DNA from 3 places in the Sessilibacter sp. MAH3 genome. Region 3 is predicted to be linked to each of the others. Evidence: predicted binding sites of a transcription regulator. Region 3 holds the regulator's gene; each other region holds the start of a gene.
What was found. The regulator sigma-54, encoded in region 3, starts transcription at its own class of promoters, with help from an activator protein. The targets are predictions, from matches to a motif close to TGGCACANNNNTTGCNNT.
Positions count from the first base shown of each region.

Region 1: fliD (flagellar filament capping protein FliD) is a predicted target of sigma-54. The motif match lies at 1,957-1,974, and genes of this name have one in related genera.
Region 2: ACYQ2C_RS07220 (BON domain-containing protein) is a predicted target of sigma-54. The motif match lies at 4,686-4,703, and genes of this name have one in related genera.

Region 1 covers NZ_BAAGIE010000007.1:89,294-97,578, forward strand. The annotation lists gene ACYQ2C_RS06225 (flagellin) at 1-1,334, shown strand, start outside; gene ACYQ2C_RS06230 (flagellar protein FlaG) at 1,386-1,763, shown strand; gene fliD (flagellar filament capping protein FliD) at 2,180-3,640, shown strand; gene fliS (flagellar export chaperone FliS) at 3,772-4,173, shown strand; gene ACYQ2C_RS06245 (hypothetical protein) at 4,179-4,496, shown strand; gene ACYQ2C_RS06250 (hypothetical protein) at 4,715-5,908, opposite strand; gene ACYQ2C_RS06255 (sigma-54-dependent transcriptional regulator) at 6,518-7,945, shown strand.
Region 2 covers NZ_BAAGIE010000009.1:11,672-19,956, forward strand. The annotation lists gene ACYQ2C_RS07200 (response regulator) at 1-44, opposite strand, end outside; gene ACYQ2C_RS07205 (sensor histidine kinase) at 37-1,521, opposite strand; gene ACYQ2C_RS07210 (histidine kinase dimerization/phospho-acceptor domain-containing protein) at 1,759-1,959, opposite strand; gene ACYQ2C_RS07215 (sigma-54-dependent transcriptional regulator) at 2,121-3,455, opposite strand; gene ACYQ2C_RS07220 (BON domain-containing protein) at 3,976-4,626, opposite strand; gene ACYQ2C_RS07225 (DUF2608 domain-containing protein) at 5,042-5,719, shown strand; gene ACYQ2C_RS07230 (glutaminyl-peptide cyclotransferase) at 5,977-6,861, opposite strand; gene ACYQ2C_RS07235 (late competence development ComFB family protein) at 6,945-7,424, opposite strand; gene mnmC (FAD-dependent 5-carboxymethylaminomethyl-2-thiouridine(34) oxidoreductase MnmC) at 7,697-8,285, opposite strand, start outside.
Region 3 covers NZ_BAAGIE010000008.1:68,448-76,732, reverse strand. The annotation lists gene rapZ (RNase adapter RapZ) at 1-472, opposite strand, end outside; gene ptsN (PTS IIA-like nitrogen regulatory protein PtsN) at 496-945, opposite strand; gene hpf (ribosome hibernation-promoting factor, HPF/YfiA family) at 948-1,238, opposite strand; gene ACYQ2C_RS06840 (RNA polymerase factor sigma-54) at 1,337-2,944, opposite strand; gene lptB (LPS export ABC transporter ATP-binding protein) at 3,328-4,053, opposite strand; gene lptA (lipopolysaccharide transport periplasmic protein LptA) at 4,098-4,658, opposite strand; gene lptC (LPS export ABC transporter periplasmic protein LptC) at 4,636-5,244, opposite strand; gene kdsC (3-deoxy-manno-octulosonate-8-phosphatase KdsC) at 5,326-5,877, opposite strand; gene ACYQ2C_RS06815 (KpsF/GutQ family sugar-phosphate isomerase) at 5,935-6,906, opposite strand; gene ACYQ2C_RS06810 (calcium/sodium antiporter) at 7,038-8,012, opposite strand; gene ACYQ2C_RS06805 (MlaC/ttg2D family ABC transporter substrate-binding protein) at 8,250-8,285, shown strand, end outside.

The sequences.
Region 1 (8,285 bases), on a different contig from region 3:
CGAACGATGGTATTTCTTTGGCGCAAGTTGCTGAAGGTGCGTTGCAACAATCCACGGATATTTTACAACGTATTCGTGACTTGGCCTTGCAATCTGCTAACGGCAGTAACTCATCGTCTGAACGTCAAGCGTTACAAGAAGAAGTGAATCAGTTACAACAAGAATTAACACGTATCGCCGATACGACAACGTTTGGTGGTCGAACAGTTCTTGATGGTACATTTGGTACAGCCTCTTTCCAAGTGGGTGCCAATGCAAACCAAACCATTGAGGTTTCTTTAACGAATGCCTCTGCCGAACGTTTAGGTAACTACCGTGTGCAATCGGCGGGTACAACCGCAGGTAGCGTATCTAACTCGGTGGGTGGTACACAGTTTACCGATGGCGCTACCGTTACAATTACAGGTGCATTTGGTACCGGTAGTTTTACAACGTCAAATACAGATACCGCAGGCGAGGTTGCCGATGCTATTAACGCACTGGGTGATACCACCGGTGTCTCTGCGCGGGCCATTACTCAAGTGGCAATTAACGCGGGTGATTTTGTGTTATCAACCGATACTGCGAACGGTACAGCGGACTCGGTAACATTCACCATTGGTACTAATAATGGTGACGGCGGAACCAGTTCAACTACAACTGCGGTCACCTTAACGGCCAGCGGTGATGTAGCGCAAGATTTAGAAAACCTCCGTGATGCGATTAACGCAGACTCCGGTAGTAACGGTATATCTGCGGCACTCGATGAAAACGGGAATTTAATTTTGTCGGCTCAAGATGGCGATAATATTGAAATTCAAAACTTCACCGAAGTTAACGGAGCCGGTGCTAACAACAGTTCGAGCATTGTATTAACCGCGGTAAACGCAGACGGTACTATCGGCACAGCTAACCAAACTGTCGATGCCACTGCAAACGCGTTCGAAGCAGTAGGTACTATTACCTTCGATTCCAGTGAGCCGTTTACTGTTGGGGGCACTAACATTGCCGAAATTACCAGCTCGTCAATTGGTGTTTTACAAAGCGTTGAAGGCATCGATATTACCAGCGCCAGTGGTGCACAGGATGCTATTGCTGTAGTCGATGGTGCCATTGCCAATATTGACTCCCAGCGAGCGCAGTTAGGTGCGGTGCAAAACCGATTCGAAAATACCATTGCCAACTTGCAAAATATTTCTGAGAACGTTTCTGCAGCACGAAGCCGAATTAGAGACACCGATTTTGCGGCTGAAACTGCTGAATTAACACGTCAGCAAATTTTGCAACAGGCCGGTACTTCGGTGCTAGCGCAGGCTAACCAGCTTCCACAGGCTGTATTGAGTCTTCTAGGTTAAAACGTGATTTATCGGCGGGGTTTACTCCGCCGATAATATAGAGGGTGAAAAATGGATATTAATAGCGTACAAAATATTCGCCCCACAGCCGCCAGCCCTTCAGCTTCACGCAATAATACCAGAGCAGAAGTGGCAATCTCTGATCGCGTTCCGCAAGAACAGATTCGCGCTGTGCGGGTTGAACAAGAAAATACCGAGCCTAGTGTTTCTGAGAATATTCGCGAAGCGGTTTCAAATTTAAACGAGTTCTCGCAATCGATTCGCAGAAATCTATCGTTTAGTTTACAAAATGAAACTGGCCGTGTTGTAGTAGAGGTTACCGACTCTGAAACTGGTGAATTAATTCGTAAAATTCCTTCGGATGAAGCTTTGCAAATAGCAGAACGCATATCTGAGACAAGAAGTTTACTTCCCTCTGTGAAGGTTTAAATTTTTAAGATTTAACTTCACAGAGTGTTGTTGCGCTTATTATATTAGTTTTTACTAGACTATATTTATCTGATGTATTTCTCTATCGCATGTATGGCCCTGTTTTTTTGTTACTTAAATTCGATGTAACTCATCTTCTGTTTACCGGTTTTTTTATTTAGTATTTTTACGCATTGGCACTTTCACAACGCTTAGGCTTACTATTTGCGTTTGTCTTGATTTCTAGAAAATAGTGGTCTAACCAAAAACTTAAGTGCGGCAATAATTAGCCGATATTCTTGCTAATCAATAACAATAACTGTGCATAATCATCGAAGGATAAATAGCTCCAGTAGTTAAGCATCCAGAATTTTTAACACTTGCAGAGTTGTGATTTTTAAACAGTTTTCATCTAACGTGTATACGGCGGATTTTTAATGACCATCACATTTAACGGTATTGGATCAGGGCTTGATATCGATGCCATTGTTGGCGCGATTGTCGATGCAGAGCGTGCACCAACAGAAGGACGATTAAATCGCCTAGAGTCAAATGTTACCGAAGAATTGTCGGCGGTGGGTCAATTAAACTCGGCATTAACCGCTTTCTTAGATGCTGTCGATGATCTATCCGATGAGTCTTTATTTCGAGGGCGATCGGTGAGTATTGGTGATCGTAGCTTAATCAGTGCTACCGCCGATGAAAGTGCCCAGGCCGGAAGTTATCAAATCCAAATTGAGCAAATAGCCACGGCTCAAAAAATTGCAACTCAAGCCGTTGCAACCGCCGGTACCGAGGTTGGCACCGGTACCTTAAACATTTATTTGGGCTCAGAATCGTTCAGTATCGACATTGATGAAAACAACAACACACTGCAACAAATCCGTACCGCTATTAATGAATCGGAAAATAATCTTGGTGTAACAGCCTCCATTATTAACGACGAAACCGGGGCGCGATTAGTATTAACCAGTAATGAGACCGGTTTAGATAACACCATTTCTTTGACAGTAAACGATAATGACGGCGATAACAGAGATGCGTCTGTAGGCTTGTCTCAGCTTGTTTATGACCCTACCGATATCGAAACCACCGGTGATGGCGGAGTGGTGCAAGATGGCCGAGAATTAGATTCCGCACAAAATGCTATTGCCTACATTGATGGACTGAGAATTACGGGTTCAAACAATACCTTTGAAAATGCCATTGAAGGCGTGACCTTCAATTTATTAGACGCTCAAGATGCCGATGATTTTGCCAGCGGAGATACGATCAATTTAACGGTTGGCAATGACACCGCCAGTGCACGCGGTGCGATCGAAAATTTTGTAAATGTCTATAACAGCTTTTTAGACGTCGTAGAACAACTCACCGTTGTTGTCGTAAATGATGGTAATACCGGTAACGTAACCGGAGCCTTAACCGGCGACTCAACGGTAAGAGGTTTGCTTTCTAATATACGAAGCCAATTTTCTACCGGTGTTTCTGACAATCCCCAAGGTTTACAGTTTTTAGTAAATATTGGTGTATCAACCGATCAAGAAGGACGGTTAACCATTGATAACACCCGTTTAAACAATGCGTTTTCGACAGATTTTGATGCGATTGCTAATTTGTTTTCGGGTGATAACGGATTATCGAATCGTCTATCGGAGTCTTTGGATGGGTACACAGGTTCTAGCGGTATACTACAGTCACGAAGAGACAGTTTACAAAATACGCTTAACGGTATTGATGACCAGCGAGAAGCATTAGAAAGACGAATTGAATTAACGCAAGAGCGATTATTCGCTCAATATCGAGCGACAGATGCCCTAGTGGGCCAGCTCAATAATACCTTAAGCTTTTTAACCAGCTCATTACAAAATACTCCTATAAATAATCGCAGAGATAACTAACAGACCCTTTGATTAAATCGTGACGGAGTTAATCATAGGATTCAATATGTAAAATATTGCGAATAAAATATATTAGGCTCAAGTCCCTTTTGCTTTTGTCGATAGCTAACAGGAGCAGGCGAGGAAATATTATGAATCAAAATCATGCGTTAAGTCAGTACAATCAGGTAAGTTTGCATACATCCGTTACTGATGCGTCACCTCATAAACTTATTGATCTGTTGTTATTAGGCTTTTTAGAGCGCGTAGCTCAGGCCCGTGTAGCAATTTTAAACAACAAGATAGAAATGAAGGGCAATCGAATATCTAAGGCGATTGATATATTAGCGGGTTTACGCGCGGCTCTTGATTTTGAAAAAGGCGGTAAAGTAGCGACAAATTTAGATGACTTATATGAATACATGACGCATCTTTTAATTTCGGCAAATCTTAATAACGATTTAAAAAAATGCGATGAAGCCACAGATTTAATGCGCGTTATTCGTGATGGTTGGAATGGATTAGATCTTAAAGCAATTGAAGAGCACAAATAATCATTATGAATAAAACAATGACATTGATCGAAATAGAAAACAGCTTATCCAAATTGGCGATGGGTTTGGATATGGCCTTAGAGCAAGAAGACAGTAGTGCATTCGATAATCTTGATCGTCAAATAAATGAATTGGTTCAAGTGTGTGTTGAATTAAGAGCAATTGAATTTCAAAGTGTTGCGCTTAAAATTGAAAGAATTGTTAGAATGTACCGACGTGTTATTTATTTTCTTGAACAACAAAAGGTTGATGTTCAAGATAAAATTCACTCTCTAGGTTTAGAGAAAAAAGTACATCAAGCCTACCTGGCTCAAAACTATTAATTTCAAAATCATTAATCTCAAAACAACTAAAAGAACCTTCGATCAGTTAGTTCGTGAACGAGTCACGCAGCAGAAGTTGCCTGCGCAATTTCTGTTTTCATTTTATTGTCATTAATTTATCGTCATTAACTTATGGTTCTTGAAGTTGATGAAATATTTTTTGTATTGTTTGAAATTCCGGATTGATTAGGATTTCGTGAAAAGTAAGGGTTAAGCAATTAACGAATCAGTTGTGCTTGGTCGTTAATGTAGACCTGAAAGTTTGCCAAGTTTTCGATGTATCTCGCAAAAGACTGATTCTCATATACTTGCGTTATCACAATCTCCGCACCGTTGTGTGGGTCAGTTTGCTGTATAAAGTCCGGTAAGCTTTGTTCTCCTCGGCTATCTACTTTAAAAATCATACCTGTTTCAACATTAACATCGCGACCAATATTGAGCGTTACCCCATTATTACTGATTTGAGTGATGCGTGCTTTCGTGGGTAAGCACAGCAATGAGTCATTAATCCAGTGCGCAGCTTGTGTAACAATCTCAGAAACAACCTGACCATAGTCCGTATCGTAAAAAGCCGCTGAGAAGGCTTGAGGTTTATTTTTAAGGCTAGTGCTGTCGTAGGCACTGCCAGAGAATTGTTTGTGCGCAACTTCAAGTCCGGTAAAGTTATCAATAACGGTTAAGCTGATGGAAAAAATTCGTGGTTTTTGACCGCGAATTTGTTTCCAGGGAATTTGTTTGTTTTTCAATTTGTCGAAAATAGACTCATCTGTGTTGTAAGCGGTACTTACAATATTACCAATAACAGAATATTGACTGTTATCTTTCAGCTGCAAATCTTTTAATGCGATTGCAAAACCCTGTCTATGAGATTTTCCGGGTAGTTGAGTTGTAGTGCTATCAATAGCAACCAAGCTATTTAACTCGGATAATTTACCGGTTAACTCTTTCGGTAACAATGTGTGTAGTGGCGATAAATCAACGGCATTGGCAGGCGATTGAATACTAAAACCTAAAACAGAAACTTTCTTATTTACACGCTCATTAATGGCGTTTTTACACGAATTTTGCGGAGCCATTACATTGTCGGTTTTTGTATTTTCCTGCATTTGGGACTCATGTTCTAGTGAATCACTCATTAAGTGATCTTGATTCGATAATCCCACAACTTTTTCATTGGAACCGTCGGAAATAGGTTTCATGGAATCCATTGCCGAATCTTCTTGTTTCAGCATCATTTCTGAATTATCAATCACCTTAATTTCATCATCTGATGAATTTCTAGGATCAACTTCAACGGATGAAACCATGGTATGAGTACAGGAGATAGTTGCCATCAAACAAGTAGCCGTTAGCAGATACGTTAACGTTGTGAGTTTTTTACTAACAATTGCGAAAGGGTGTATTTGATTCATTTCTTACCGAATTCAATAGTTTTTTAAACCGACTAACGGCACTGTAGGGTCTTGAGAAATCATATCCGCTTAATTGTAAAATCCCGTAAAATTCATCTTCAAATTCTCTTATATGGCTTCAGATGATTTCGGTATTGAGGTAAAAATAACTTACAAAAATTGTTGAATATAGGCGTTTCTATCTGTTTGATAAGCATTCGCATAATTTAAAAAGGCGCTTTAGTTCTATAAAACTTAGCTTTTTTAAATTTTTACTGTGAAATTTTCTAACGATCTGCATAAGAGCGTTCTTATTTGTCAGTTTTCTTTCACCTTCACCAGACAATAAATTGACTTTGATTTTAACCTAGTCTAATTTTTTTTAAGTATAGACGGAGTATTGGCTGGGCAAATAACCAAGATTTTGACGACTTATTATATTTGCGCGGTTTATATCTTTTTATCAACGATGAGAATGCAATTAACGTAAAACGAAAATCCATTATTAATTGCTAATATTATACTGAAGTTGTATTAATAATTTGCAGGTAATAATTGATCTCATTTACCAATAATCGTTTGATATTGATATCGGATTGAAATATCAAGGTGTATAGCTAGGTTGTTAATATGTGGGCAGAATTAAAAGTTTTAGTGATAGACGATAATCAGCAAAGGCAGCACGATCTAAAAATTGTTCTCGATTTTATGGGTGAGCCTGCGGTTGTCTATAACTCTGATAGCTGGAAACAGGTAATTCACGATACACAATTTGAGTCTCAAGATTTTGTTGCCGTCATTATTGGCGATGTAAATTGTTCTGTAGATGGATTAATTGACGAGGTTCTAAATTGGGATAAATCTTTACCGTTTATCCTAATGTCGAGAAATGAATCTATCGATCTTGAATTATTGCAACGTGAATCGGTTATTGGTCAACTTTCAATGCCACCGTCTTACGCCACCTTAATGGACACTTTGCACCGCGCACAGCGATACCGCGAAGCGAAAACCCACGGTAGCATTAATCAAAAGCGTCCTGTGCATTTATTCAGAAGTTTGGTCGGTACCAGTCGTAAAATTGTTCATGTTCGCGAAGCCATGACTCAGGTTGCCGATAAAGAAGTTAGCGTGTTAATAACCGGAGAATCCGGTACGGGTAAAGAAGTTGTAGCACGTAATCTTCACTACGGTTCTGCACGTAGAAATGGTCCTTTCGTGCCAGTTAATTGTGGCGCTATTCCAGCGGAATTATTAGAAAGTGAATTGTTTGGGCACGAGAAGGGCGCATTTACCGGCGCCATTAATTCGCGCGCGGGAAGATTCGAGTTGGCTGAGGGCGGCACATTATTCTTAGATGAAATCGGCGATATGCCGTTGAATATGCAAGTTAAATTACTCAGAGTGTTGCAGGAAAAAGTATTCGAACGCGTAGGATCTAACCGTCCTCAACCGACCAATGTCAGAGTTATTGCGGCTACGCATCGCAATCTTGAACAAATGATAGAAGACGGTACTTTTCGTGAAGATTTGTTTTATCGATTAAACGTTTTCCCCATTGAAATGCCTTCTTTGAGCGAACGCTGCGAAGATATACCAATATTGATTAATGAATTGGTGGCTCGGTTAGAGAGCGAAAAGCGCGGTTCCATTCGATTTAATTCGGCAGCAATATTCTCGCTATCTCGTCATCTTTGGCCAGGTAATGTAAGAGAGTTGGCGAATTTAGTTGAACGTATGGCAATTGTGCATCCCTACGGTGTTATTGGCGCTCAAGACCTGCCTGAAAAATATCGTCATGTTGATATTGATGAAGAGTTCGAGCCCGATACCGACGACATCGACGCTAAGACCACCATGGTGAAAATGGGTGATACCACCTTGTTGCCCGATGATGGAATTGACCTTAAAGAATATTTAACCAATTTAGAGCGTAATTTAATTCAACAAGCATTAGACGATTGCGGAGGTGTTGTTGCTAGAGCCGCATCACGCTTGGCAATACGACGAACTACTTTGGTAGAGAAAATGCGTAAGTACGGTTTGCATCGAGTTTAAATTTCGACGGCTATTTGTCGCTCCTCCTTTAAAGAGTCATTTTCTAAAAGCTTCCTCTATTAGCCTTTTTAAAAGGCTTTTTTTATATAAGTGAACGTGTATAAACTCATGTTTATGTAAACATCTAGGGTGGCACCAAAATCAGGTGTTACTGAATTCGTGTACTCTGTAAAGTCTGTTACTTCGAGTCCTCTCTCAATAATTCATCGCAAACCGCCATTAACCTAACGATTCCTAGAACAATCTCTTTGCCATTTTTATATTGATGTTAACTAATGGAACCTCTGATTAAATCATTCATGATTTAATCGGAAGGCAGACATTGATAATGCGATTTCTC
Region 2 (8,285 bases), on a different contig from region 3:
TTGTCATCGTCAGCCATTAAAATAACCATGGTTTTTTTATCCATTTGGAGTGCCTTCTGTAAACGGGCTTATTTCTGTTCCAACCAGTTGATCTTTGGTTCGGGAATTTAAATAAAGTGTAAATGTAGAGCCTTCACCAGGAATACTATCAACTTCAATGGTGCCTTGGTGACGTTCGACAATTCTACGGCAAATGGCCAGGCCAATGCCGGTTCCCTCATACTTATCTCTACCGTGTAAACGTTGGAACGGCGTAAAAATCTTTTCAATGTATTTTTCATCAAAACCTATGCCGTTGTCTTTAACTTTTATCTCATAAACGGTATTTTCTAGTTCTCCCAATTTAACGGTTTCATAAACTTGGCACTCAATACTGATTTGTGGTTGGATGTCTGGTTGAGTAAATTTAATGGCGTTGCCAATAAGATTTTGGAACAACTGATGCATTTGAGATTCGTCGGCATCAATAATTGGTAGTTTTGTGGCCGTAACTTGAGCGTTACGTTCTTGAATTTTAATTTCTAGATTATCCAATACAACATTCATTACCTGATTAAGATCAACTGGACCAAACGGCTTGGCACGAGTTGATACCCGCGAGAATTCCAATAGGTCTTCAATGAGACGAGACATTCGCGATGCTGCGCTTTGCATTCGATCAATATAATCTTCTCCGTCACCTAATTTCCCGGCGTAAACAGATTTTAGTCGATCACCAAAGGCGCGAATTTTACGCAGTGGTTCTTGTAAATCGTGTGAGGCGACAAAGGCAAAATCTTGCAGCTCTCGGTTACTGCGTTGTAATTCATTTGAGTAATGCTCAAGTTCTTCGGTTCTTTGGTGAACCAACATTTCCAAGTGTTCGGCTTCAAGTAATTGAGTCTTTAATGCTTTTCTTATCAAGTAGGCAACCAAAATAACGAGCAACAGACCAACTGAGTTGGCAATCACAATGGTATACAACAAATTTTGGCGACTTCTGTGCGCTCGTTCAGATTGGCGCTCTAATAAATCGTATTCTAGCTCTTCCATGGTTCGAATCACTTCGCCAAGTTCCGCCATACTGTCGTAACTTTGGCGCATTTTTTCGGAAGAGATTCTGTAGGAGTCAGGGTCTGCCTGTTTTTGTAAAATATGGCTTCCAGCTTCTTGAAGGCGTTCTAAAATAACCAGTTCCAAGCGCTTGGTATTGTCAATCTGCTCAGGTATTTGAAAATCGTAATTGCGCATTTCAATTAAATTTTCATCAATGGTGCTAAGCGCAAAATAATAAGGGCCTAAATAGCTTTCTGCGCCAGTTAAAAAGAAGCCGCGTAAACCTAACTCGGCTTCTTGTACCGATGAATATAAGTCTTTGATAGTTCTTAATACAGATTTAGTAAGATTTGCGTCGTTTTCGTTTTCGACCAATTCACTAAGCGCGCGGTAGGATTGGGTGGCATTAATAGCAAGAAACCCCACTAAAACAATGATAATAATCGCCCAGCCGCGAAAGAACTTGGGTTTATTCCTATGAGGCATTTGTAACCGAGTCCTTGTTGTAGAGTATTTTTGTTGTTAGAGGTTTTACCGTTTTATCCGAAAACCAAAACCCAAGATTTTAAAGAAGACTCTATATATTAGAATTTCCAGTAGTGTGTGCCGCGGAGAATGTGTATTGATGTTTCACCGATACAATTTTTACCGTCGGATTAATTTAAGAATCTGTTAATCCAAGGCTCAAACTTCAATTTATAGAAGACACATTATTGTACCGTTTTAGTTTTCTATTGCATCGCTGGCTTCAAGTAGCTGTACGCAGTCTCTACATTCGTTGAGTATACGTTCGGCACTTTTTTGCAATTGTGTTGGATCGGGATTTTTCTGTGCAAGTAGCTTAATTAGTTCAGCGCTTACCGAAATAGTATTCAGCTTGTTGCGAATACCGTGGCGTAAATGACTTAGTTGTTCGGTTTGCATGAGAGTTACCTCTGTTCGCTCAATAACTTTTTGTTAGATTGACTTAAAGGAAACTCTGGCGAGCCTTAGTTTCCCAAAACACAGAAACGGATTGTCAGTTTTGATACGGTAAACTATCGAAATTCGAAAATTAATCTTTGCATTTGAAATCTCTGATTACCTCAGAGATTCCCTGAGTCTAAAGCTTCATATTGATTTAGGCGGTTGTATAAGGTTTTAAGGCTTATTCCCAACATATTTGCAGCTTTAGGTTTGTCGCCATCCACTTTTTCAAGTGTTAAGGCAATGAGTTCGCGCTCTACCTCTTGAATGGTTGTACCTGCTTTTAAGCCCGATTGCTTGGGCTCATCTTTATTTGCCTGCGCGAATGGTGAGCCCATATCTACCGGCAGTTGCAGATAAGCACTTTGTGGATCGGTTAAAATAAAGGCGCGATACAGCGTGTGTCTAAATTCACGCACATTACCGCTCCAAGTGTAGGACGATAATTTTTCGAGTAATGCGTCATTGAGCTGTATGTGTGAACCATGCTCGCGATTTAATTCGCTAAGAAAATAGTCGGCAAGAAGCGGTATATCACCTTCGCGATCTCGAAGTGGTGGTAATGAAATAGGGAATACCGCCAAGCGGAAATAAATATCTTCGCGTAAGCAATTTTCTGTGGCAATTTGTTCGGGGGTGCGGTTGGTTGCCGAAACCACACGACAATTAACGGGAATTTCTTCGGTGCCGCCGACGCGAGTAATCATTCCGGTTTCTAATACGCGAAGCAGCGTTGGCTGCATATCAATCGGCATTTCGGTGATTTCGTCTAAAAACAATGTGCCATTATTGGCGCGTTCAAATAAGCCAATTTTGCGCGAAACAGCACCGGTAAATGCGCCTTTTTCGTGACCAAATAATTCGCTGCTTAAAAGCTCCGGTGATAAGGCGCCACAGTTGGTTGCCACCAAATCGCCTTTGGCGCCACTGGCCGAGTGGATGGCTTTGGCGATGAGCTCTTTGCCGGTACCGCTTTCACCCATAACCATTACGTTAGCGCGGGTTGTTGCGACGCGCTCAATCATGGTGTACACCGATTTCATCGGAGCAGATTCACCAATTAAAACGCCGAAGTGAGCACGGTCATCGCTCGCCTGAGCCAAATTAGTGGACTCTAATAAAGGTTTTAATGCTGGAAGGTCGATAGGTTTTAAAAGATAACTAACACCTGGGCCGGCGATGGAATTTACGACTGATTTAACCGCGGCATGACCGGTTATAAAAACAATTTTTGCCGGATTGGATTTACTTTTTAAGTCGTTTAATACCTCAAATCCATTACCGTCTGGGAGCATGATATCGAGTAGAACAACATCGAAGGATTGTTCAGCAATTTGTTGTTTTGCCGAGCTTACCGAATCTGCAACAGTAACTTTGTGCCCTAAAAGTGCAATTAATTCACTTGTAGCCTCGGTAAAACCTGAATCGTCGTCTACTAATAGTACGTTTGTCATTATCGTCTGAGCTCCGATGCTAATAACAGTGCAACTTAAAATGTATATGCCAGTTTTATATAATAAATGTTCGTTGTAGGTGGCGTTAGTTACTCTAAGAACCTCTGATTAGCTTCTCCATAATTTAATCAGAAGGCAGAAATTGGTAAAGGGAATTGCAATTTCTGCACAATTTCAATCACTTACCGTTTCGAAATTGGCGACACGTCTTTGTGTTACCGGAAACTCTGGTTCAATCAGAATTTCTGTTATTAGGTGGTGAAATCAATTTTATTCGTTACAAAAGCCCCACAAATTTAATCAATATTACCTTTTCCATCGGAACTTGCCTATGACATGCTACTCGTGTTGGCAATAGATTCCTTCAATTGTTTAATAAGTGCTCTTGTTTAATAATTAGTCTGGTTTAACGAATGCACTGGTTTAACATGTGCTCTGCACTGTGTATTTATTGCGAGAAAAACATACAACGCATTAAAGCCGGAATTAACCGGCCTTAATAAGGTTAGAAAAATTTGTATTAACTGTGTACAACACGCAATTCATTGCGTACCGACTCTACGGATTCGTCGTTTTTTGCGATCACTTCTGCGAGCGCTTTTTGTGCCTCAGAGCGCACTTCACCTTTGAGCGTGACAACATTGTCTTCGGTGTCTACGTCAATGGCGAAACCAGAGAGGTTATCGTTAACGATCATTTTCATTTTCAACCGTGCCGAAATAGTTGCGTCTTCGATTGCAGAAATAAATTCGCTTTGCTCTTTAGGCTCGTATTTGTCTTTTGATTCAGGTACGATTTCTAACCGGTTATCCACACGATCAATGCCTTCAATAGACAGTGCAACTTCACGAGCTAGATCTTTTTGAATATCTGAATTTACTTCGCCCCTTAAAATAGCGGTGTTTTTGTCAACTTCAGAATCAATGGTAAAGTTGTTTAAATGTTCATTGAATAAAAAAGCAGCTTCCATTTTGCCTTCTTTCCAACCGTTGGAGAAAATGATTTTCGCTTCTTGGCTGGTTTCTTGAGCGTTTTCTTTAATATGCTCGACGGTATCATGTGCGTTAGCAAATCCCGTGGCACACAGTGCTAGTCCACCGGCCAGCGCAACGGAGACAGCTTTACTGGTTAATTTTTTACGAGTTTTAAGGGTATTATTTAAATTCTTCATGGCTTACTCCTAAAATTTTTAGCGTTATTCGCTTAGTATGCTTCGCTTTCAAGAGTTAATAAGCGATAGCTGTGCCAATATCGCCAAAGCCTTTATTTATAAGGCCTGCGCTGAGTTTAAGAAGAGAATTTATGGCTTAATCAATGATCTTAGGTAGGAAAACTTGTAACCATTGCAATAAAGTTTTGCCAAATTTCCAAGATTTTCTGATTTGACCGTCTAATGAGGAACGGATTGGGTGATTGCAAGGAAATTGAATTGATTTATGCACATTTAATTTCTAAAAAATGCATGGCGTATAAGAGTATTCTTGTGTCACAGGATGCCCTAGATTTGTCAGAGTTTTCTATATAAATATTCAGATAGATACACGATTAACTCAAATTAAAAGAGAATGAACCATTAAGGTAGTATTATGAAATCAATTTTTATCGCGCTTTTTGCGACCAGTTTATTGGGGTGCGTTTCTACGTCAGATTTTAATGATGTGACCTCTAACATAACTCATACAGATACGTTTAATGCGATTTTAGATGTGCCTAGAAATGAGTCTACGCTTTTTGTATTCGATATTGATGATACTTTGTTAACCGCGCCGGTCTTTTATGGTAGCGACTATTGGTATAACTGGCTAAAAACCGTCGATAAAAACGATGCTAATTATGTGCAATGTAAATGGGAGATAATTCCTATTTTATACGAGTTAACCACTCAAACAGTTCCAGCCGATGCAGCTGCCAGTCCACTGGATGTTTTCAATTCCATTGCCGGTGATAAGCTGATATTAACGTCAAGAAGTCCCGATTATCGACCGGCAACCACGCGAGAGTTGCATTACAATCATTATCAATTGCCGGAGCCTCTTTCTACCGAAACCGATAATTCTTATTTTTCATTGATTAAACCCGGTAATACGCGAATCGCGCCTGCGAGTTATAAAGACGGAATATTAATGACCACAGGATTTGATAAAGGCTTGGCGTTGTATGAGTTACTTGAAACATCTGATCTTGATTATCAAACCATCGTAATGATTGATGATGGTGAGGATAATATTCACAACGTAGCGCGCGAAGCGAAATCATCACGATAATTTTTATGGCTACATTTATACCGCGGTAAAAAAACCGTTGCCATTAAATGCAGATTCTGAAGAAGTAAAATCAGCAGCACAATCCCACAAGCTTTTGCTACAAACCTTAAAAACGGTTTATCCAGATCGATATAAAAGATTAGAGCAAGGTTGTGGTTACGATAAATAAAGATTTTTTTGTCGAATTTAAAATTGAACTAGAGTTTGTGTTTTTTATTTAGCTCTGATTAATTCAATAATGGGTTAGTCAGAGCTTTTTATTCATTAGAACTCTCTTCGGCAATTTGTGCGGCAATATATTGCTCTGGAATTTTAATTAAATATCTTTTTGGCCAGTATTTTCCGGTTATCCAAAAGGCTTGATGTTGTTCGCTCCAGGCAATGCCATTGGCGACCTTGTCTGAGGTAAAAATACCTTTCCGGTAGGGTTTTGCTAGTTCCGTTAAATCTATAACGCCTAGAACATTTCCGGTAGTTGCATCAATAGCGATTAGTTCGTCGCTTAACCAGCGGTTCGCCCAAACAATTCCGTTGTGATATTCAAGCTCGTTTAATAAATCCCAAGTGCGGTTGTAACCCGTTACGGTTAGGGTTTTCTCTACGCTAAAGTCGTCGGGATTAATAAATTGCAGTTGGTCAGAGCCGTTGCTCATTATGAGTTGTGTGTCGGTGTGTGTGAGTCCCCAGCCTTCACCTTGGTAGTGAAAGGTTTGTTTTTGCGACCAGTATTCGTCGTAGCGGTAGGCGGTTTGGTTGCGCCAAGTAATAAGATAAAAGCTGTTGTTCCAGAAGGTTAATCCTTCGGCAAAAATATCGTCGGGCAGTTTTTGGCTGTAAAAACCTTCGCCATTTTCTTCTTTATAGCGTGCTAAAAGAGATTGTCCGTAACGACCGCTGGATTCGTAAATCCAGTCTTTCACGATCAAAAAGCCTTGTGTAAACAGCTTTGGGTTGTGGTTTCTCTCCTGTATTACCGAGTAGTCGATTTTAGGTACATTGTTTTTAAGTACATCGTTTTCGGGCTTCGCCGAGACGCCTGTGCCCACCCAGAAACAGAGCATTAAACCAAATACGACAGTTTTTAGCGATTGCAATGGAGTTCGGTGACTGAAGGATTGTGAGAATCTGAGTGGAGAGAACATGCAACAGGCCCGGTAAAATGAAGCGAGAATTTTAACGGGCCAAGAAAGCGAATAACAAGTTCAGAGTGACGAAATTGATGGTTCTATGGCGTGTTTTCGGAATTCGCATTAGCGCTGCTGGCTGTGTCGGAAGACTTATTGGTTTGATCTGTAATCTCAGCCAGTGAAGGCGGTACGTCTGGGTTTAAGCTATTTGCAGTATTAACAAGTACCGGTTGTGCTTGTGATGCGCTGGTTGCTTGAGGTTTTACGGGTTCTTCTTCGGGTGGACGAGCACGCAAGCTGACGTAGGTTATGGCCTCGTGAACCGCTGTTTTCACCTTGTCTTGAATTTCTTTCTGTTCTTGCGGTGACAGAAAAAAGGTCATATCAACATCGTAGCGAATATATCTTGGCGGTAGATGGTTGAGACTTACGCAGGCAACGTCGGCAAGAAAGTCCGATTCTAATCGGGCTCTTTCGCTTTGATGTCGAATTTCATCAATGACCAGCTTTTCGTAGTAGTTGTGAATGCTGTCGAGCGCTGTGAGATGCGTATGACTGCTGGAATGCTGCAAAAGCATGAAAGATCCTCTTTAAGCAGTGGTAAGACCGGGCGCTATTATTGTTATAGGGCGAGAGCCTTACTGTCAGAAGCCTCTGAATTAACCTGTCTTTGATTGAGTATGAACACAGAAACAAACTAGGTGCCTGCCAATCTGTGTACATTAAAATACTCGGTTTATTGGCGTTGCTAACAAGGCTGTTGTCGTTTCGCTTCACCAATAATATGACTGAAACTCAGGTTAGTTTAAGTGTAGCCACTGATTGCAAGGTGTGCCCACTAATCCAACAATTAGGTCGGTGAGGTGTGTTTTCCGGTTGCTTGACGCTTGTTTCTGGCGATGTCACGCACCAAAAATCGCGCTGGATGCAATGCTTTGGTCAGCTCCAGTCCAACGGGATTGGGCGTTGCGTTTATGTGCGCACACAGAAGGTCGGTGGCTAGCGGCAGATACGCCAGCGCCCGTGAACCATACGCAAGGCTTGTGAATAAGCCTGGGTAGTAGCTGCCTGCTGTTGACACGACTTCACGAGCATTCTTGCTAAAGCGTGCGTAATCTCGGTCGAACTGCTTGGCAACGGGTACCGGGCCAACGATCGGTAGGTAATCAGGGGTGCTGCAACGCAATGCCACTCGGCCAATGTAGCTGTGGTGTAAGCCCGCTTCTATGGTTTCCGTGAGTGGCTTGCAGATGCTGCGAATGTGCTCAATGTTTTCTTGATGATCCGAGGCTAAGACATCGAGGTTGGTACTTTTGGGATCAAAGGTTGCGCCCAAGCAATGATGGCCGCTGGCATCCGCCGGAGCGATATAGCCTTCTGAGCAGATTACGGTTTGTAAGTTATTACTCACTGAGTTTGACGGCACGAAGGTCACTTGT
Region 3 (8,285 bases):
CTCCTGAACCTGTCACCCATTTATGAACCAGATTTCGAAGGTCATGCACACTTAAATTACTGGTGTCTATAACTCGGCTTGCACGGGTTTGAATGGGTCTTAAAAGCTCAGACTCCGCCAAAATAGCGTCTTTCAGATCAACATTATCGGATGTTAGCGGATGTTTGCGGCGAGTCTCACTAAAACGCTGAATGAGAACATCGTCTCGGGCATCCAAAAAAATGATTTGTGTCTTGCGGCATAAACTCTCTAGCTGTGGAAACAAACTATCGAAAGCTTCTAACTCTTGTAGGTTACTGCGCGCATCAATGCTTACGGCGAATTGTTTGGACTGATCCGTTTGTGATGTGACCAAATACTTGAGCAGGGTAATTGGAAAGTTGTCGATACAAATCATTCCGGCGTCTTCCAGCGCACGTAAAGCACTGCTGATGCCTGAGCCTGATCTGCCGCTAACAATGACCAACTCCATTTTATGCTCCGCGAAACGAAAGATTACTGCTGGGTAATAACTTGGTACAACTCTTCATCACTTTTGCAGTTGCGCAATTTTTTTACCAGCTCGGTTTGGGACAAAACCTCAGCGATTTTCGCCAGAGTTTTAAGGTGGGAGTCATCCGCTTCCTCGGGGACTAGCAGCGTAAAGATCAGATCTACGGGCGCGTCATCGATGGCGTCAAAGTCCAATGGCGTATTAAGTTTAAATAACGCTCCCATGACGCCGGTACAGTTTTCCAGTCGGCAATGCGGAATCGCAATTCCTTGCCCGATTCCGGTCGAGCCGAGCCTTTCGCGGGCCATCAGGCGGCGAAAGAGCTCATCAGCGTCAAGAACTGGGAATCCTTTAGTAATGAATTGCGCGACATTTTCTAATGTTCGCTTTTTACTTGATCCCTCCAAGCCACATTTAACGCGGCTGGGAGTAAGAATGCTGGAGAGGTCCATAATCAACGGTGGCTGGTTGCTTTCTCTTTATGTTTGAGCAATTGCCGATCTAATTTTACGGCCATTTCATCGATGGCAATATACAGATCGTCAGATTCACTCTCGGCAAATATATCTTTGCCACTTATGTGTACGGAAGCTTCTGCTTTTTGTCTTTGTTTTTCAACCCTTAATACAACATTGATTGTAGTGATTTGCGGGTTGTGCTTGCCGAGTTTTTCAAATTTAGTTTCAACATAATTTCGAATAGAGTCGGTGACTTCGACGTGGTGCCCACTGATGCTAAGAGTCATTGTTATTCCTCATGTCAGAGTTAAGTCATTGATTACACAGGTTTTAAGCCCGTGTAATCGGGTATGAATTAGGGTCGAGATCACCGAGTCATGGTTGGTCAGACCAGTCTTTTACGTTCGTTCGAGGCTGGAATACCCAAGGATTCGCGATATTTCGCAATGGTTCTTCGGGCGACTTGAATGCCTTGATCTGCCAGTAACGCGGTAATTTTGCTGTCGCTTAAGGGTTTGCGAGCGTCTTCTGCGGCAACCAGCTTTTTGATAATGGCACGTATTGCGGTTGAAGAGCATTCGCCGCCATTGTCTGTGCTGACGTGGCTTGAGAAAAAGTATTTTAACTCAAAGATGCCTTGAGGCGTGTGCATGTATTTTTGCGTTGTTACCCGTGAAATTGTCGACTCATGCATGCCTACGTCTTCGGCAATGTCGTGAAGTACTAGAGGTTTCATGGATTCTGGGCCGAAATCTAAAAAGCCCTGTTGTTTTTCAACAATGCAGCTTGCAACCTTCAGTAGAGTCTCGTTGCGGCTTTGTAAACTTTTCAAGAACCAGCGTGCTTCTTGTAAATTATCTCGCAAGAAGGTGTTGTCTTCGCTGCTATCGGCACGCTTTACAAGACTGGCGTAATTGTTGTTGATGCGAATTTTAGGGGCTATTTCTGGGTTCAGCTCTACGATCCAGCGACCTTCTTGCTTGCTCACAAAAACATCGGGAACGATATAGCTGGTATCGCTGCTGCCGATAGTAGCGCCGGGATGAGGTGTTAATTCCTGAATTAAATCGATCGCAACTTTGAGTTCGGGCTCTTTAACGCGACATTTACGCATTAACTGTTTGTAGTCACGACTGCCAAGTAACGCTAGATGCTCTGCAACTACCGCCTTGGCGGTTTCCAGTCCGGGTGTTTCTTTGGCGTATTGATTGAGTTGTACCATCAAACATTCAGACAAATCGACGCTGCAAGAGCCGATAGGATCAAACAGTTGAAGTCGGTGTTGAACCGCAATCACTTCGTCTAGGCTTAGGTCTTCGTCTGTATCTGCGTCTGTATCTGCGTCTTCGTTTAGAGGTTCAGAAGCTTCAAGCTCACCGCTTTCTTGTTCGGCATCTTCGTCATTCTCACGCCAGTCACCGCGTAGGCCGTGAAAAATCTCCTCGATACTGCTTGAGAGCAAACCGCTGGGCTCTACCGAGTCTATGATTGCTAAAGCAATGGTTCGATCGGTTTCTGACATTGGAGTCAGATTCAATTGCCACAGTAAGTATTCTTGAAGGGTCTCGGTGTTGTCGATTTGGCTGTCGAAAAAGCTGTCGTCTCGTTCTACGGCTGATGACGAGGAAGAGTTGCTGCTGCCTTGGTAAATGTCGTCCCACTGGGTATCAACGGGTAAATCCTCGGGAATGTTTTCCTGCCATTCGCCTTCTTGGGCGTCGCCAGAATCGGATTCGGATGCGGTTGCGGTAACTTTTTCTTCGCTGAAGTTGTCGGAAATTTCGTTGGGTTGTTCGCTGTTGTCGCCGGACTCACCGCTATCAAGGTGAGAGTCATCGGATTCGCTAACTTCGAGCATGGGATTAGACTCAAGAGCTTCTTGAATCTCTTGTTGAAGATCGAGCGTTGAGAGTTGTAGCAGGCGAATGGCTTGCTGCAACTGAGGGGTCATCGTTAATTGTTGACCCATTTTTAGCTGTAATGATTGTTTCATAACTTGACACTACTTCCAAAAACGGTGTCAGAATCGGAGCTGATTCTGATCAAGCTTAGTGTCAGTGTAGACTTGAAAGGGGCGTTTTTGCAACAGCTATTAAGCAAAAAATATGCCCAACCTTGAATTCTCTTTAAATAAATGTTTTGAGGGAAAAAATAAAAGAACAGCGAGTGCTTTAGCGGAGGGGATTACTTGTTGATCACTTAACAGTAAGACCAATGTTCGCCTATTTCAACAGCAAGGTAAAGCGGTTTTTTAATGTCGCCTAAAATGTCTTTTGGGTGGTCTTGTAGGCTAAAAAAGAGTCTTTTTTTGGGTCCTTTGATAGGTGTTGAGGCTTTTGTTGTTTTATTGAGGGTCGGTTGAGGTGGCCGCTCAATTTAGAGCTTAAAGCCTTCACCCAAATAAGTGTCTCTGACTTTTTGATTGGATAAAACCGTCTCAGCGTCGCCTTCGGCAATGATAAACCCGCCGCCCACAATATAGGCTTTCTCGCAGATATCTAAGGTCTCGCGAACGTTGTGGTCGGTAATGAGTACGCCAATTCCTCGTGATTGAAGGTGTTCAATAATTTGCTTGATATCACCGACGGATTTTGGGTCCACGCCGGCAAAGGGTTCGTCAAGAAGGATAAAGCGTGGTTCTGTCGCTAGCGCGCGAGCAATTTCGACGCGACGACGTTCACCACCGGATAGGGCGATGCCTTGGCTGTCTTGTACGTGGGTGATGTGAAATTCTTCTAAAAGTTGTTGCGCTCGGTCTTTGCGATCTGTTGCAGATAAATCGGATCGAGTCTCTAAGATTGCTAAAATATTGTCTTTGACCGATAGCTTTCTAAATACCGATGCTTCTTGTGGGAGATAGCCAAGTCCGCGTCTGGCGCGGCCATGCATGGGAAGATTGGTAATGTCTTCGTTGTCGATCCAAACGCTGCCGTGATCGGCTTTAACAATTCCTGCAATCATGTAAAAACACGTGGTCTTTCCCGCACCATTTGGGCCGAGTAAGCCAACAACTTCTCCCGTTGACACAGAAAATGAAACGTCGGATACGATTTGTCTCGATCCGTAGCTTTTGGCCAAATTTTTAGCGCTCAGTCGACTCATAACTCTTAGTGCTGGTAGTGATTAATTGAAAGATTTAACAAGGTTTATTGGTTGGTGTTTGTGGTGTCTTTATTTTGAGGTTGAATAATCAACTTCACTCGATTCTCACCCGACGCTACGGCATAGGAGTCTTTAAGGTCGTAATCGATGGTATCGCTGTTGATTTTCGAGCCGTCGCCCTGATCAATTTGCGCATTTACGGACAGTTTGATTTTCTCATTGATGACAGAGTAGTGAATGCGTTTAGCTTCGGCTTTAACCGTGGGTTTGTCGATTTTGGGTTTTTGTTCAAGCGTTGCTGGATTTCCTGTCGCTGTAATACTTTCTACGCCTTCGGGCTTATGATGAATGGTGATGGTATCTGCGACGATTACCAAGGTGCCTTGTTTGAGTTTGGCGTTGCCAGAGAAAATGGTTACTCCGGTTTTGTCATTTCGCTCGGCTCTGTCGGCGTCAATATTTATGGGTTGATCGCTGTCGCTTGGCAATGCCACGGCGGTATTGATTGATAACAATAATCCAATAACAACCACGACCATTTTTACTGCCGAGGCGAATGGTTGTGGCTGGGCGCTTTCGTTTTTACGGTGCAGGTTGAGTTTCATAAATGCCTGTAACTTGAGAAAGTAGTTCGGTTATGTTGGTAATCATGTTCAGACGCATACCAACAGAGTCAGCAATGCCTTCAGGGCTGGTAATGGACACAGGACTTTCTGATTCAGCGATTTGTTCGACAGGTTTTACGTCCAATTTATCGGTTGTGAGTCGATATTCTCCACCGGTCTCTAAGTCTTTTCTGACCACCACATTTCCCCAAAGTGTAATCAATGAGCCATTATTTTCTGCTCGCCCATGATCGGCGGTGATTTTCCAGGGAGTTTGATTGGGTTGTTCGGAAAACAGCGTCAGGAAAGGATTGCTTAAGTCGGTGTAGCCTCGTTTGGCTTCGAGCGGGCGGTTTTGTGCGTTATATCTTAGGTATTGCTCGGCCTTATCGACAACTAATAGATATTGTAGCCGACCAGTTGCGTCGAATTGACGAGTTTTGGAGTTTTGTATAATTGCCACTGGCGCCTGCGATTGCGTTTCAGTGGCGGGTTTAGTCTGAGTAATTTCAGGGTTTTCCCACAGTAGTATGACAAGCACAAACAGGCCTGCAATGATGGAAGTTGTTAAGATTTTTTTTAACACGGCTACTGTGGATAACTTTAAGCGAGTGGGCGTTATTGCATGTTGCTAATGACTGGAAACTGTTGGTTTACAAACTCTACCTTACTGGAGATAAGGACTTAATGCAGCATCAAAAGTGCCTTGCACCTGCATAATAAGATCGCAAGTTTCTCTAACCGCGCCTTCGCCACCATTACGAGTTGTTTGCCAGTGCGCATGTTCAACCATGACGGGTAAAGCATTTGCCACGGTTACCGCAAAACCTACCTTAGTCATAACGGTTAAGTCTGGGTAATCATCGCCAATAAATGCAATTTGGTTGAGTGCAAAATTATGTTCAGCCAGTATTTCTTTTAGTGCGGTGTACTTGTCTTCTCTGCCTTGAACTAAAATTTCGATGCCGAGATCTCTGGCTCGTTTTTCAACCAAAGCACTTTTACGTCCCGTTATAATGCCAACCTTAACACCCGATTTTTGCAAGATTTTTATACCGTGACCATCTAGCGTGTTAAATGCTTTGTATTCGTTACCATCGTTACCGAAATACAGTTTGCCATCGGTTAAAACGCCGTCTACGTCTAGAAGCAATAGTTTTATTTGTTGGATATTTTCTTTTAATTTTGTCGACAATTCTTTCAGGCAGGTAGAGGTCATAATTACTTTAGCTATTGAGTTAACGGTGGCGCGATTAGGCAGTTCAACTTTGGTTATTCAAATCACGCCCGCGCGTAATATGTCGTGCAAGTGCAGAATTCCAACCAGTTTTTGATGTTCGTCAGAGACAATTACCGCGGTAATTTTTCGGGTTTCCATAAGGTATAACGCTTCGGCAGCCAACATATTTGGCGAAACCGTTTGCGGTTTAGGCGTCATGACTTGGCTCATCACCGCCGTTGATAAATTGGTGCCGAGATCAACATGTCTGCGTAAATCGCCGTCGGTAAATACTCCGCAAAGAGCACCTTCGGTATCTGCAACGGTGGTAATGCCGAGACCTTTTTCAGTCATAACAACAAGGGCTTGTGTTACTGGTGTGGTTGTTAATACCACGGGAATTTCGTCGCCTTTGTGCATGATGTTTTCAACCTTGAGCAAAAGCTTGCGACCGAGTGCGCCACCGGGATGAGAAAAGGCAAAGTCTTCGGCGCTGAATCCTCTCGCCTCTAGTAACGCAACCGCCAGTGCATCGCCCATCACTAGGGTTACCGTGGTGCTGGAGGTTGGCGCTAAATCTAGAGGACAGGCTTCTGTCTCAACGGAAATATCTAAATGAGCATCAGCGGCGGTTGCCAGAGGCGACTCTGGATTTCCCGTCATGCTGATTAGGGGTATATCCATGCGTTTAAATAACGGCAGGAGTGTTAATACCTCAGCGGATTTGCCGGAGTTGGATATAGCAATGACAACGTCTGTTGGTGTGATCATTCCCAAATCACCGTGGCTTGCTTCGCCAGGGTGAACAAAGAATGCTGGTGTGCCTGTGCTGGCGAGAGTTGCTGCAATTTTGCGACCTATGTGGCCTGATTTTCCCATGCCTGTCACAATAACTCGACCTTGTACAGATAGGATTAATTCACACGCTTTTTCGAAGCTATCATCAATGCGGGCTTCGAGTTTTGCGACAGCTTCGCATTCCATTCTGACGGTTCTTTTTCCGGCATCAACAAGTGAAGTGGGTGACATGGAAAATAATTCTCTCTTTTTTAAAACTTAAAAACTCAACAATCACTAACAACGAAAAATGGATTTCACTGCGTTGTGATCTAGAACTCTTTAATTAAACCAGGATGGTTTAACCGAGAGTCTCTGTAATGTTATACGGTAAATAAGGAAACGCAGTAGGTGACATAAGCGGCTAATAGCAATGCGCCAATGATTCGACCGAGTTTTCCAGAGCCGTGTTTTTTGGACGCAATGGCATAGTCAATGATCAGCACTACCGCTAAAAATACCGTGATGGCTGCCATGGCTAAATAATCGCGATTGAATACCTCGGCATCCATACTTAACGGACCCAAAATTCCGGGTACAGACATAACCGCGAGAATGTTAAATATATTTGAGCCAACCACGTTGCCAAGCGCAATGTCGTGGTGACCTCTGATGGCGCTCATTACCGATGCAGCCAATTCTGGCAAGCTGGTGCCAATAGCGACGATGGTTAAACCAATAATTAGCGGGCTAACACCAAAATGTGTGGCTGCGGTGGTGGCTCCCCAAACTAAAACCTCTGAACTGCCAATCAATAATGCTAGGCCAATGACAAACCACATAATTGCTTTGCTGTTCGGCATAGATTCAATTTCAGTTTCTTCTTCCTCGGGAGAATGATGATTTTTTTTGCTAATGATCATCCAGCTGATCAGAGGCACGACCGTTGCGGCCAATATGATGCCTTCATAGACTTCGAGTTTTGCGTCGAACAGGAACAGACCCGCAAGCGCAGTCACCACCAGAAGAATGGGCAGTTCTTGCGTTAAAATATGTCTGAAAATAGGTATGGGTGAAATCAAAGCGGTTGCCGCGAGTACCATTCCGATGTTGGCTAGGTTAGAACCCAGCGCGTTGCCAATGGCAAGTTGCCCTTCATCTTTTAACGACGCGCTAACAGAAACAACAATTTCTGGTGCTGATGTACCCAAGGAGACAATAGTTAAACCAATGACTAATTTGGATAAACCTAGATTTTCGGCGAAAGCCGCGCTTCCTTCTACAAATCGATCCGCGCTCCATACAAGCCCCACAAAGCCGAGTAAAATGGCTCCCCAGGCAATCCAAATATCAGGCATTTTTTAATCCTTGTTCATGAAAACGCAATTTAGCGCAACCTTTTCGTAGAGTTTGTGGTCAGATTAGGCGAAATGGTCGGCAATGGTATAGTCTCATTCAGTCTTTGTCACTTTGAGCACCGATTTATACGATTGTTCGCACGGTGCTAAGTCGTTATCATCACGGCGTATTGAACTTGGGCTCATAGCAAATGACTTGCTCGGCGTATCAAGGTTCGCATGGGAGTATTTTTAACAATGAATAAATTAAATTTTAAACCTCTTTTTTTAGCT